Regions from separate parts of the Amycolatopsis acidiphila genome, predicted to be linked through region 2. Evidence: riboswitches for the same ligand, from Rfam matches in the RefSeq annotation. Region 2 holds a riboswitch; the other holds the start of a gene.
The links. Region 2 has a riboswitch for thiamine pyrophosphate ahead of LWP59_RS33425 (thiamine ABC transporter substrate-binding protein). Riboswitches for the same ligand answer to the same signal wherever they lie in the genome.

Region 1 (4,195 bases), 490 kb from region 2:
ACTCCGTGTTGGCGCCGGAACACGTTGCGCCGCAAGGGAAGCTTGATCTAGGAAAGTGCCTGCACTGCGCCGTCGACGGACCGCCTACGCACGTTCGCGGATGAATCCGGATTTCACGGGTATGAGGTCGTGGTGAAGGCCGCTTGATCCAAAGTGGACAGTCGTCGTGGTGCTGCTCACGAAACTGCTAACGCCGGGAGCATTCCGATCGACTAACACGTTGGACACCGTGGGATCACGGTGGGGCAACTTGCGAGCAGATCGGAATCATGACCGAGGAAAAGGAAGAGACTCAGAAGACCGGTCTCAAGCCGGCACAGGTGGTCGCGTCGGCACTCGCCGCGATCACGGCGGCGTTCCTGGGTTCGACGCTGGGCGTGGGGGGAACCGTCGCGGGCGCGGGGATCGCCAGCATCATCACCACGATCGGCAGTGAGGTGTACCTGCGGTCGCTGCGCCGCACCAAGGAGGCCGCCCGCAAGACGGCCGAGGTGCTGGCGCTGACCGACACGCGGTTGCGGCAGGAGACGCGGTTCGTCGAACCGCCGCCGCGGCTCCCGGCCAACCCGCTGATACAGCCCGGGCCGGCGCAGCAGGGGCAGCTGCCGGCGACGGCGGTCAACCGGGTGCAGCCCACCCAGTACCTGCCGATGGCGGGCGCGGGGCAGTCCGGCGGCGGGGAGCGCACGGTGTACCTCCCCCGGCCCGGCGCGCAGAACGCGACCGCGGTGCAGAACGCGACGGGGGCACCGACGCAGGTGCTGGCGAAGCCCGAGACCAAGCCGAAGCCGCCCTGGTGGAAGAACCGCTGGACGCTCATCGCGGGCACCAGCGTCGTGGCGTTTCTCGTCGGGATGCTGGCCCTGACCGGGTTCGAGAGCCTGACCGGGCACGCGGTTTCAGGTGGTTCGGGCACCACGTTCGGCCAGGTCGTGGGCAGGTCGGGCGGTTCGGCGACCACCACGCACGAGACGACGACGGTCACCGAGACGCAGACCTCGAAGTCGCGTCCGACCGCCACCTCGACCGAGCAGAGCGAGACGTCCGTCCCCAGCACCACTCAGCAGGAACAGCCCTCGCAGAGCAGCGCCTCGCAGACGGCTTCGGCGACGCCGACCGAGAGCGCCGGCCCGACCAGCGGCTGACCGCTACGGCAGGGCGGAGACGATCCGGCGGGCCGCGGCCTGCGGGTCCTCGGCCTCGGTGATCGCCCGCACCACCACGACACGGGTAGCGCCTGCCTCGAGCACCTCGGGCAGGCGTTCGTCGTCTATCCCGCCGATGGCGAACCACGGCCGCGTCGCCCCGGCCGTCGCCCGCACCAGGTCCAGGCCCGGCGCCGAGCGGCCCGGCTTGGTCGGGGTCGGCCAGCACGGCCCGGTGCAGAAGTAGTCCACGCCCGGTTCCGCCGCCGCCGCCCGTGCCTGTTCGACGGAGTGCGTGGAGCGGCCGATGACCGGCTCGTCCCCGATGACGCGGCGCGCGAGCGGCACCGGCAGGTCGTCCTGGCCCAGGTGCAGAACGTCCGCGTCGACGGCGAGCGCGACGTCCGCCCGGTCGTTCACCGCGAGCAGTGCGCCGTGCCGGGCGCACGCCTCGGCGAGCACCTCCAGCGCGGCCAGCTCCTGCTTCGCCTCGAGCGGCGCTCCGCTGGTCTTGTCGCGGAGCTGGATGATGTCGACGCCTCCGGCGAGCGCCGCGTCGGCGAACTCGGCGAGGTCGCCGCGCTCACTGCGCGCGTCGGTGCACAGGTAGAGCCGCGCCGCGTCGAGCCGCTTCCTGATCTGATCCCCACTGAGGCCTGGCATGATGGTCACGGTAGTGCAAGAGGTAACGTGGAGGTGTCCGCACGGGAGCCCGAGGACACGGGCTGAGAGGGAGCCGGAACCGCTCCGACCGTGGAACCTGATCCGGATCATGCCGGCGCAGGGAGCGTGATTTCTGTGGTGAACCAGCTGGCAGTCGTCGGTGGCGGCGTCATCGGCCTGTCCGTGGCCTGGCGTGCCGCGGCCGCCGGGTACGACGTGACGGTCATCGATCGTTCGCCGGGGTGCGGTGCGTCGTGGGTCGCGGGCGGGATGCTCGCGCCGGTCACCGAAGCCTGGCCCGGCGAGGAAGCCGCGCTGCACCTGGGCGAGGAGTCGCTGCGGCGGTGGCCGGCGTTCGCGGCCGCACTTGCCGAAGACGGTGGCGACCCTGGCCTGTCGACCACCGGCACCGTCGTGGTCGCGCTCGACCGCGGCGACGCCGACCAGCTGGGCGTGCTCGCCGACTACCTGCGCACGGTCGGCCGCGAGGTCGAGTCCGTCACCGGGCGACAGTTGCGCTCGCTCGAACCGGGGGTCAGCGGCGTGCGGGCCCTGCTCGTGCCGGGTGACCTGGCCGTCGACAACCGCAAGCTGCTGCGTTCGCTGCAGGCCGCCGCGATCCGGCACGGCGTCAAGTTCGTCGACGACGACGCGACCGAGGTGGAAACCGGCCGCGTCCGCACCGTGTCCGGGGAGGTGCCGTGCGAGGTCGCGGTGATCGCCGCCGGTGCACGCAGCGCGCGGCTGCACCCGGCGCTGGCCGTCCGGCCGCTGAAGGGCGAGATCCTGCGGTTGCGAGCCCGGCGGACGAGCCTGCCGCCGCCGTCGCGCACCGTGCGTGCCGTCGTCGAGGGGCGGCCGATCTACCTGGTGCCACGCGCGGGCGGCGAGCTGGTGCTCGGCGCGACGCAGTACGAGGCCGGGTTCGACGAGACCGTGAGCGCGCGCGGGGTGCGCGAGCTGCTCGAAGGCGCGGAACGGATCTTCCCGAGCATCGACGAGTACGAGCTCGTCGAGACCGCGGCGGGCCTTCGCGCGGCGAGCGTCGACACGCTGCCGTTCATCGGCGAGCTCGGCGAAGGCGTCTTCGCGGCCACGGGCCACCACCGCAACGGGCTGCTGATGGCCCCGGTGACCGCGGACGCGATCGTCGCGTGGCTCGACGGCGCCGCGCCGCCTCCGCACGTCGAAGCGGCACATCCACATCGGCTGGGAGCGAAGTGATGGAAGTACGGATCAACGGCGATTGGCGGACGTTCCCGGACGGGACGACGGTGGCCGGGCTGCTCGAGGCACTGGGCACGGCGCCGCGCGGGATCGCGGTGGCGCTCGACGGCGAGGTCGTCCGGCGGGGCGACTGGGCCGAGGTGGTCGTGCCCGCGGGCGCGCGGCTGGAAATCCTGACGGCGGTACAAGGTGGGTGAGGACATGCTGGAGGGCGACGAGCTCGCGATCGGCGAGCACAAGCTGGGCTCGCGACTGATCATCGGGACCGGTGGCGCGGCGAACCTGGCGGTGCTGGAACGGGCGCTGGTGGCGTCCGGGACCGAGCTGACCACGGTCGCGATGCGCCGGGCCGACGCCGAGGGCGGGTCCGGGGTGCTGGAGCTCGTGCGGCGGCTGGGGATCCGGCTGCTGCCGAACACCGCGGGCTGCCGGAGCGCTGCCGAGGCCGTGCTGACGGCGCAGCTGGCGCGCGAGGCGCTGGAGACCGACCTCATCAAGCTGGAGGTGCACGCCGACGACCGGACGCTGCTGCCGGACCCGGTCGAGACGCTCGACGCGGCGGAGCGGCTGGCCGACGACGGGTTCACGGTGTTCGCGTACACCAACGACGACCCGGTGCTGGCGCTGCGGCTGGAGGAGGCGGGTTGTGCCGCGGTGATGCCGCTCGGCGCGCCCATCGGGACGGGGCTCGGCATCCGGAACCCGCACAACATCGAGCTGATCGTGTCCCGCGCGGGCGTGCCGATCGTGCTGGACGCGGGTATCGGCACGGCGTCGGACGCAGCGCTGGCGATGGAGCTGGGCTGCGACGCGGTGTTGCTGTCGACGGCGGTGACGCGGGCGCAGGACCCGGAGCGGATGGCGCACGCGATGCGTTCGGCGGTGGTCGCGGGCCGGCTCGCGCGCGGCGCGGGCCGGGTTCCGCAGCGGTTCTGGGCGCAGGCGTCTTCGCCGGCCCGCTGAGGCGCGACGACGCGGAATGCCCCTTTTCGGGTGTTCACCGTACTCAGACAGGGGAACCACGTATGGTTGTCCGCACCCTTCGGGGGTCGGGGGAACGGCGAACAGAAGGAGCCCGAGGTGGACACGTCGACGACCGAGGACGTCGCCGGGCGGTTGTTCCTGGCAGTGGGCAGGCTGTCGCGCTCGCTGCGGCAGGC
Region 2 (4,195 bases):
TGTTTCCCGTCGCGGTGTCGACCATGAAATCCAGGGCCAGGCCGTCGGGATGGTCGCTTTCGCCGCCACGGGCGGCGCGGCCGAGAACCGTGTCGACGCCGAACATCGCCTTGAGGTAGTTGCCCGCCTGCGCGACCTGGGGCTGGGCACCGGCCAGGACGGATGAACACGCGTGACCGACGGCCGCCATCGTCGTCGGCTTCGTGCTGGTCTTCGGTGTTGTGGTGGACGGCCGAGGGGTGGTCGTTGACGGTGGTGGGACCGTCGTCGGGGGCGGCGTCGTGGTCGTGGCGGACGTCGAGACTGGGGCCGGGGCCTTCATCTCGGCGGCCGCCAGGCTCGGGGTGTCATCGTGCCGTGGTCCTCCCGCGATCCAGATCGTGAACCCCAGGAGAAAAGCCGCCGCCAGTGCGACCACGGTCGGCAGAATGCGCGCCCGTGATCTTGACCTATGTCGACCCACCATTGTCGAGCACCATTTCCGATACTGCTGGTAATTGGTTTGTTACCAGCTCGTTATTGGCTGAACCGACGCCACATTACGAATCGGACAACACGAAGTCACTAGTCCGTGAGAAGCGGCACAGATCAACAGGCGCATCGAGAGGCGCTGGTGGCGGAGGTGGCGCTTGGGCTGCGGTGGCGGAGGCGGTGCCGGAGTGGCGCGGAGGTGGCGCTTGGCCAGTGGCGCCGGACGTCCCGCTTGGCCGGTGGCGCGGCAGAGGTGGCGTGGCGGGGCACGCAGTGGCGGAGGTGGTGCGGCACGGGCGGCGCGGCGGGTGGCCTGCGGAGGTGGCGCTTGGCAAGCGGCGCGGTCGCGTAGAGAAAAGTGGGCGACGGCGCGGGTGTCGAAACCGGAGTACGGACGCGGGTCGGCTCGAGGTTCAGCCGACCCCCCGAGGTGCGTCGAGTGACGCGGGGGCACGGCGGTCGATCGCGCGCGGCGTGGCCGCGAAGGTGTGACGCGCCGGGGAGCGAGATGCCGATGCGGAAAGTGGTGTCGGGAGCCCGAGAAGGGCTCCCGGCGAACCTCAGAGGCTCAGGCGGCGAAGCCGAGCAGGATGACGGCCAGCAGGGTGATCGTGGTGGCGGTGACGGCGATCCACGCGCGCTGGGTCGCGGACAGGACGGGGGCGGTGCTGTTCATGGCGTTCCCTGGGTTGCAGCGGGCTTTTCCGCCGGTGAAACCGCCTTGATCAAGGCGCCCGTTACTGCCCTGTGTCGGAAATCACTCTCCGGGGTGCCGACTTCGTGCCGTGTGCCAGAGAACCGCCCCTGCGGCAGCGATCATCAGCACGAACGACAGCCCGCCGACGACGATCGCGCGGGTTTCGCTCGTGGGCTGCACCGCGGCGCCGCCTCGGGGAGTGACTGCCCTGGGCGTCGTGTCCTGGGGTGCGTCCGCGACAACGCCCGTAGCGACGCCGCCGGGCAAGGCCACCGCCTCAGCGACGGCGCTCGGCAACAGCCCGAACAACAGCACCGCCGACACCACCGCGACCCCAGCGGCCTTCGACAAGAACAAGATCTTCGACATCGTGCGTTCCCTCCACCAGGGCAACGCAGGACACCCCGCGGGATGTTGCCGCGGTAGCCGAGATCACAGGTCGTCGACTATCCCGTCGATCTCGCCCGCCAGGGAGACGTCCTTCTCGGTCAGCCCGCCGGCCGAGTGCGTGCTCAGCCGGAACACCAGGGTCCGCCAGCGGATGTCGATGTCGGGATGATGGTCCGCGCCCTCCGCGACCTCCGCGACCCGGTTCACCACCTGGATCGCCTGCGGGAAGCTGCCCAGCTCGGCCGTGCGCTCGAGCGCGTCCCCTTCGCGCTTCCAGTGCGGCAGCCTCGTCAGCGCCTCCATGATCTCGTCCTCGCTCAGTAGCTTCGCCATCCCTCCATCGTGACGGGTACGCTGCTGGGTTGCCACGGGAGTCCGGCACCAGGCCGGGCTGAGAGGCGGGTCCACCCCCGCGACCGTTCGCACCTGATCCGGATCATGCCGGCGCAGGGAGGCCCACATCCCCTCCTGCCGGTGAACGCAAGGAGGGGCCATGAGAGGCAAGTGGAGCGCGGCCGTCGTGCTCGGCCTGACCGCCGCACTGACCACGGGCTGCACACTCGTCGGCGGGGGCTCGGACGACAGCGCCGCGTCCACGGTCACCCTGGTCACCCACGACTCCTGGGCCGCGCCGCAGCAGGTGCTCGACGCCTTCCAGCAGCAGACCGGCATCAAGATCGACGTGATCAAGAAGGGCGACGCGGGCGCGCTGACGAACTCGCTCGTGCTGACCAAGGCCAACCCCATCGGCGACGTGGCCTACGGCGTCGACTCGACGTTCGCCTCGCGCGCGCTCGGCGAAGGCGTCTTCGACTCCTACACGAGTCCGGAGGCCGATCGCGGCCCGCAGCGCTACGCCGTCGACAGCGAGCACCGGCTCTCGGCCGTCGACCTCGGCGACGTGTGCCTCAACGTCGACACGAACTGGTTCGCGCAGAAGGGAATCCCCGCGCCCACCGGCTACGACGATCTCACCGACCCGCAGTACAAGGACCTGCTCGTCGTGGAGAACCCCGCGACCTCCTCGCCCGGTCTCGCGTTCCTGCTCGGCACCATCGCGAAGTACGGCGAGCAGGGCTGGCAGGGGTACTGGCAGAAGCTCAAGGACAACGGCGTGAAGTCCGACAGCGGCTGGGAAGAGGCCTACAGCCAGGACTTCTCCGGCTCGTCGGGCAACGGCCCGCGGCCCATCGTGGTGTCCTACGCGTCCTCGCCCGCCGCCGAGATCGGCGCCGACGGCAAGCCGCGGACGAAGGCGCTGCTCGACACCTGCTACCGGCAGGTCGAGTACGCCGGGGTGCTGGCGGGCACCAAGCAGCCGGACAAGGCGCACAAGGTGATCGACTTCCTGCTGTCGCAACAGTTCCAGGCGACGGTCGCGGACAACATGTACGTCTACCCGGCCCGCCAGGGCGTCGACCTGCCGAAGGGCTGGGCCGAGGCCGCGCCGCTCCCGCAGAGCTCGGCGAGCCTGCCGGGCGACCAGGTGCAGGCCGGGCGTGAGCGGTGGATCGGCCAATGGCGCTCGTTGCTCGGCCAGTAAGCCGCGCCGGCCTGGGCCTGCTGGCCCTCGTGCCACTGGGGTTCCTGGTCGTCTTCTTCGCGTGGCCGGTGCTGGCGATCCTCAAGCGGGGCTTCGTCGGCAACGGGGTGCTGACCGCGCTCGCGCAGGGCGAGACCTGGCGGCTGGCGTGGTTCACCGTCGCGCAGGCCGCCGGCTCGACGGCCATCGCCGTGGTCGGCGGGATGCCGCTGGCCTTCGTGCTCGCGAGGGTCCGGCTGCCGGGCGTCGGCCTGATGCGCACGCTCGTGCTGGTGCCGTTCGTGCTGCCGACCGTCGTGGTGGGGCTCGCGTTCCGCGCGTTGTGGCCGGACGGCGGGGTCCTGTCGATCGTGCTCGCCAACGCCTTCTTCAACGTCGCCGTGGTCGCCCGGACGGTCGCGGGACTGTGGTCGCACCTCGACTCCCGCGCGGAGGACGCCGCCCGTGCGCTCGGCGCATCGCGCTGGCGGGCGTTCCGCTCGGTCACGCTGCCCGCGTTGCTGCCGGCGATCACCTCGGCCGCCGCGGTCGTGTTCCTGTTCTGCGCCACCAGTTTCGGTGTCGTGCTGGTGCTCGGCGGCGCGCGGTTGCGCACCCTGGAGACCGAGATCTACCTGCGCACCGAGAACCTGCTGGACCTGACCGGCGCGGCGGCGCTCTCGCTGGTGCAGATCGCCGCGGTGCTCGCCGCGTTGCTCCTGGGGGCCGCCGCCCGGCGGCGACGGGAGATCGCGCTCAAACTCCGCGCCCGCGGGGAGACCGCGCGGAAACCGGTGAAGGGCGAGTGGTGGGTCGTCGCGGCCGCCATCGCGGTGGTCGGGCTGCTGCTGACGCCGATCGTCGCGCTGCTGATCCGCTCGGTGTCCACTGAGGACGGTTGGAGCCTCGCCGGGTATCGCGCGCTGTCCAGCACCGGCAACGCCGGCACCCTCCAGATCTCGGGGTGGGGATCGGCGGTGAACTCGTTGATCACGGCGACCGACGCCACCGTGCTCGCCCTGGTGATCGGGGTGTCTGCCGCGGTTCTCGTGGTCACGCTCCGCCGCGCACCCGGCCGCGTACCGCACGGGCTCGCCGAGACCATGGATGCCGCG

Region 1: it holds a riboswitch for thiamine pyrophosphate, as region 2 does, so the genes downstream of both, thiO (glycine oxidase ThiO) here and LWP59_RS33425 (thiamine ABC transporter substrate-binding protein) in region 2, are expected to answer to the same signal.

What each region holds. Positions count from the first base shown of each region.
Region 1 covers NZ_CP090063.1:7,334,815-7,339,009, reverse strand. The annotation lists gene LWP59_RS35895 (MFS transporter) at 1-104, shown strand, start outside; gene LWP59_RS35890 (hypothetical protein) at 270-1,145, shown strand; gene thiE (thiamine phosphate synthase) at 1,149-1,808, opposite strand; TPP riboswitch at 1,840-1,949, shown strand; gene thiO (glycine oxidase ThiO) at 1,944-3,032, shown strand; gene thiS (sulfur carrier protein ThiS) at 3,032-3,232, shown strand; gene thiG (thiazole synthase) at 3,237-3,998, shown strand; gene LWP59_RS35865 (MarR family winged helix-turn-helix transcriptional regulator) at 4,116-4,195, shown strand, end outside.
Region 2 covers NZ_CP090063.1:6,843,435-6,847,629, reverse strand. The annotation lists gene LWP59_RS33440 (hypothetical protein) at 1-418, opposite strand, end outside; gene LWP59_RS33435 (hypothetical protein) at 1,229-1,537, opposite strand; gene LWP59_RS33430 (4a-hydroxytetrahydrobiopterin dehydratase) at 1,601-1,891, opposite strand; TPP riboswitch at 1,916-2,028, shown strand; gene LWP59_RS33425 (thiamine ABC transporter substrate-binding protein) at 2,052-3,101, shown strand; gene LWP59_RS33420 (ABC transporter permease) at 3,077-4,195, shown strand, end outside.